2 regions of the Thalassospira lucentensis genome follow, and region 2 is predicted to be linked to the other one. Evidence: riboswitches for the same ligand, from Rfam matches in the RefSeq annotation. Region 2 holds a riboswitch; the other holds the start of a gene.
What was found. Region 2 has a riboswitch for glycine ahead of gcvT (glycine cleavage system aminomethyltransferase GcvT). Riboswitches for the same ligand answer to the same signal wherever they lie in the genome.
Positions count from the first base shown of each region.

Region 1 (2,458 bases), 1.1 Mb from region 2:
AAACAACTTCGCCAAAGATATTTGGCAACACCTGCGGCGGATAGATCGCATCCATATATTTCGCATGGTCGGACGAATATTCGACCATGCCGGCCTGTACGGCGAATTTGATCGGGGTGCCACGGTCAAAGCCGTCAAAGTCCGATGCGCAAATGGCGGCCAGAATTTCGCGTGCGCGGTCGGCGCGGAAATTGGTCATCAAAAGCCCGTCGCCATCTTTCATGCCGTTATAATCGCCAATTACGGTCGGCAGAACGAATTCATCCGTGGTATCGGCATCATAGGCCGCCTTGATCGCGGCTTCGGCACTTTCGGCGGTGCGGCCATCGGCGTAATTCTTGCCCTGCACCATCGTGAAATAGGCTTGGCTGACACGTTCCCAGCGGTTGTCGCGATCCATCGCGTAATAACGCCCGGTGACGGTCACGATTTCAACATTGGCATCGCCAATCAGGGAGCGGAATTTTTCAAGGAATTTGGCTGCACTCTTGGGCGCAGTATCGCGGCCATCCAGATAGGCATGGATTTTTACCGGCACACCGGCTGATGCGATGATTTTGGCAAGGGCTGCCATATGGGCCTGATGGGAATGCACCCCACCTTCGGACAGAAGCCCTGCGATATGACAAACACCACCGCTTTCTTTCAGCTTGGCGATGACCTTTTTGACCGTGTCGGTTTCGGCAATCAAACCGGTTTTGACCGCGTCATCAATTTTCGGCAGTTCCTGCATCACAACCCGACCGGCACCCAGATTCATATGGCCGACTTCCGAATTGCCCATCTGCCCTTCGGGCAGGCCGACATCCAGACCGCAAGCCTTTAAAAAGCCGGTCGGATTATTGGCATAAAGCGCGTCCCAAACAGGGGTATTGGCCAATGCAACCGCATTGTCCTTGCTTTCCTCGCGATAACCCCAGCCATCCAGAATGCACAGCACCACCGGACGCGGGCGCTTTACGGTATTTGATACAGTCACAATCATAATCCCACGAAGTAAGGTACACGAAATAAGGTAAAAGGCTGAATTACCGGTAAAGATGGTTATTTTCCGGTAATTTCACCATCCGTACAATGACGTCGGGCGCGGTGGGTCCGCCATCAGACGCTGCCAATCATAGCATTTTCAACGCGCAATCTATCATGAATGGAAGCATTGAACAGCCTTCCGGCCGGGTATTTTTTGTGCGGTTGCAAAGCTGCTTTTTGACAAGGCTTGCCACCTGCCTGTAATCTGGCATGCAACGGTGATACCTCGAATAACCGCGATGGGAGAGCCCGTTTTGATCCCGTGATCAGATCGGCGCCGAAGGAGCAATAGCCCCGAAAACTCTCAGGCAGATGGACCGTTGCGGATTGAGGCTCTGGAGAGAGAAAGCGGTACGGGGCCAACGCCCGGCACCATATTTCCACCGAAGGATGAAGCCATGTTGTCAAAGGCGGTTGTTTTTGGTGGCAGGGCGCACAATCTCAGGTCAAGGGACAGAGGGGGCAAGACACCGGTTCTATAACGTCGTGCGGCATTTTTCCGCATGACAAAGAGCCGTGGGAGGCCCTTTTGACCGAAGAAAACAAACAACGTCCGCAAGACGTTAACCTTTCCGTTGTTGATCTTTATACCATCGGGATCGGGCCATCGAGTTCGCATACCGTCGGTCCGATGCGGGCAGGCTATCGGTTCTGTCTGGAACTCGAAGCCCGGAACATTTTGGAAAAAATCGGCTCGGTAATTGTTGATCTTTACGGATCGCTTGCCCTGACCGGCAAGGGGCACGCCACCGATACCGCGGTGATCATGGGGCTTTCGGGGGAACGACCGCGTTCTGTTGATCCCGACCGGATCGCACCGACGATGGATGCGATTGACCGGGACCGCGAATTACAGCTTTATGGTCGCCATCCGGTTTCCTTTAACCGCGATACCAATCTTGTGTTTCACATGGCCGAAAGCCTGCCCGAACATCCCAATGGTATGCGGATCACCGCCTTCGACCATGATGGTATTGTTTTGCACAAACAGGAATATTTCTCGGTCGGGGGTGGATTTATCGTCTCGGGAGATGATCGTGGGGCGGAATATTCCGGCGATAACATAACGCTGCCTTATCCTTTTTCCTCGGCCGACGAATTGATGGCGATCTGCAAACAGGAAAAGCTGTCTATTGCCGAAGTCATGGCCGAAAATGAAAAAAGCTGGCGCGACCCCGCCGAAACCGAGGAATTCGTTGATCGCGTGCATCGCGCGATGATGGATTGCATCGAACGGGGCTGCAAGTCGGATGGTATTCTGCCCGGCGGGCTGAATGTCAAACGGCGCGCGCGTAAACTTTACCTTGAACTGACCGAACGGCCCGAAGCGGGGCTTAAGGATCCGTTGACCGTGATTGACTGGGTCAATCTCTATGCCCTTGCGGTGAACGAAGAAAATGCTGCGGGTTCGCGCGTGGTTACGGCGCCG
Region 1 covers NZ_CP136684.1:2,078,092-2,080,549, forward strand. Annotated here, with positions in the region: gene gpmI (2,3-bisphosphoglycerate-independent phosphoglycerate mutase) at 1-985, opposite strand, end outside; glycine riboswitch at 1,260-1,359, shown strand; glycine riboswitch at 1,363-1,488, shown strand; gene R1T41_RS10220 (L-serine ammonia-lyase) at 1,559-2,458, shown strand, end outside.
Region 1: linked by a shared signal. The riboswitch ahead of R1T41_RS10220 (L-serine ammonia-lyase) and the one ahead of gcvT (glycine cleavage system aminomethyltransferase GcvT) in region 2 are both predicted to bind glycine.

Region 2 (2,458 bases):
CCGTGGGCGGAAAAGATCACCGGAACTCCGTCGGGAACCTTATCAAGTTCATCGACAAAAACAGCCCCCATGTCGCGCAGGCGGTCGACCACGAATTTGTTGTGGACGATTTCGTGGCGGACATAGACCGGCGCGCCGTACTTCACCAGCGCCTTTTCGACGATCTCGATCGCACGATCCACCCCGGCACAGAAACCGCGCGGGTTGGCAAGAATGATCCGAAGGTCGGCTTTGTCAGACATGATACGGGTCCGAATGTTCATGATGCGTGCCATGCGATGGCACGGTTATTCAAATGTCTTCGTTACATAACCCGCCAGCACCGGACGTGCAATGACAGACACCATGCAAAGATGGATGTGGATGCATGTATTGGTGGCAATTGTTGTGAATGCACTGATTTCAAACGGAAGCGGGTTGTGTCGCCATATCGGAGCGAATAGACTGCGCGCGGCTGTGCCCGGATCGGGCATGACAGCGGATTTGACCAGTTCTATAGAGGCTTGGATGACGATTGCGAACGGACTGCGGCGTATTTGTGCATTGGGTTTGGTGTCGTTTGCCGGTTTCCTGGCGGCGTGTGGCACGTTCGAAGAGCAGCCGGTCCCGGCATGCCCGCGGGCCTTTTTGCCCAATGATACCGCCCGTCTGGTGCAGTTCAACGGTCAGGGCAGGGATCTGACCGATGTGATCCTTGAAGCCGAATTTGGCGGATATCTGGGCGATTGCGGCTATGACCTTGATGACAAGGTTCTGAACGTTGTCATCAGCCCGATCATCAATGCCGAACTGGGCCCGGCAGCACAGGGGCGCAACGCAAAACTCCAGTATTTCGTAGCCCTTAAGGACCCGTCCGGCGAGTTCATCCAGAAGAATCTGTTTGATGTCGACATGGTCTTTCCGAGCAATTTGAACCTGGCGCGGTATCGTGACGAGCAGGTGACCCTGAACGTGCCGCTGGACGATGTCTGGGCCGGTCCGGATTACGAGATTTACCTTGGTTTCCAGCTGAGTGCTGACCAGCTTGATTACAATCGACGCTTCGGAAAAAATTAATAATCCGGCCTATTATTCATTTTTAGTGAGTAATCAAATCCCGCCCGCATCGCGTGGCGGGATTTTCGTTTTTGGACAAAAGTTCGTTTCCGGTAATCCTCATACAAAATAATGGACATTTGCCGGAGGAGCCAAAAAAGGGCTTTTAATCCTCATACCAATGGGTGGGGTCGAAAGGATATGATTTTTGGGGCTGGTCTGGTCGGATTCAAATCCGTATAAGGGGGCATACCCAAATGATCCCCGTGGGAGAGTGCCACGGTCTTGATCGATGTGCGTGATTGCATCGATAGGGATTGCGCGGACGCCGAAGGAGCAACCACCCCGGAAACTCTCAGGCAAACGGACCGCGGGGAGATGGGACTCTGGAAAGCAGGCGGCATCAGAAATCGATGTGCGCCTCGCCGAAGATGTAAGCAGACCGGTGTCCAAACCGGCTGTGATTCTTTCAGGCTCCAAGACAGAGGGGGACGTGGTTGGCCACTGGTCGGCTATGTTTCGCAACGCCTGTCTGGAGACCTTGATGGCCGATCATCAAACCGAACTGCTGAAAACCGCCCTTTATGATTTGCATGTGGAACTGGGTGCCAAGATGGTGCCGTTTGCCGGTTATGACATGCCGGTGCAATATCCGCTGGGGGTGAAGGGCGAACATCTGCATACCCGTGCGAAGGCCGGTCTGTTTGACGTTTCGCATATGGGGCAGGTCCGCCTGACCGGTGAACATCGCGTGGCCGAGCTTGAAAAGCTTGTGCCCGGTGACATCGCGATCCTGAAACCCGGCCGCACCCGTTATTCCGCATTCACCAATGACGATGGCACGATTTTGGACGATCTGATGATCACCAATGCGGGCGACAGCCTGTTTCTGGTGATCAATGCCGCGTGCAAGGATGATGACATTGTCCATATGCGGGCCAATCTTGATAATGGTGTGGAGCTGATCGAGATTGATGACCGCGCATTGATGGCCTTGCAGGGACCGGATGCCGCCCGCGTGCTGGCACGGTTTGCACCGTCGGTTGCCGATATGAAATTCATGAGCTTTGCCGAGATCGATATTGCCGGTATCGCGTGCTTTGTCACCCGGTCGGGCTATACCGGCGAAGACGGTTACGAGATTTCCGTGCCGAACGACCGCGCCGAAGAACTGGCGCGCAAGTTGTTGGCCGAGGATGAGGTCGAGGCGATTGGCCTTGGCGCGCGTGATTCGCTGCGTCTTGAAGCCGGTCTTTGCCTGTATGGCAACGATATCGACACCACGACCACCCCGGTTGAAGGCGACCTTAACTGGATCATCAACAAGCGTCGCCGCGAAGAAGGCGGGTTCAAGGGCGCAGACATCATCCTTGATCAGCTTGCCAACGGGGCGGATCGCAAACGTGTCGGGATCAAGCCCGAA
Region 2 covers NZ_CP136684.1:961,025-963,482, reverse strand. Annotated here, with positions in the region: gene ispH (4-hydroxy-3-methylbut-2-enyl diphosphate reductase) at 1-242, opposite strand, end outside; gene R1T41_RS05105 (hypothetical protein) at 472-1,056, shown strand; glycine riboswitch at 1,293-1,416, shown strand; glycine riboswitch at 1,420-1,522, shown strand; gene gcvT (glycine cleavage system aminomethyltransferase GcvT) at 1,580-2,458, shown strand, end outside.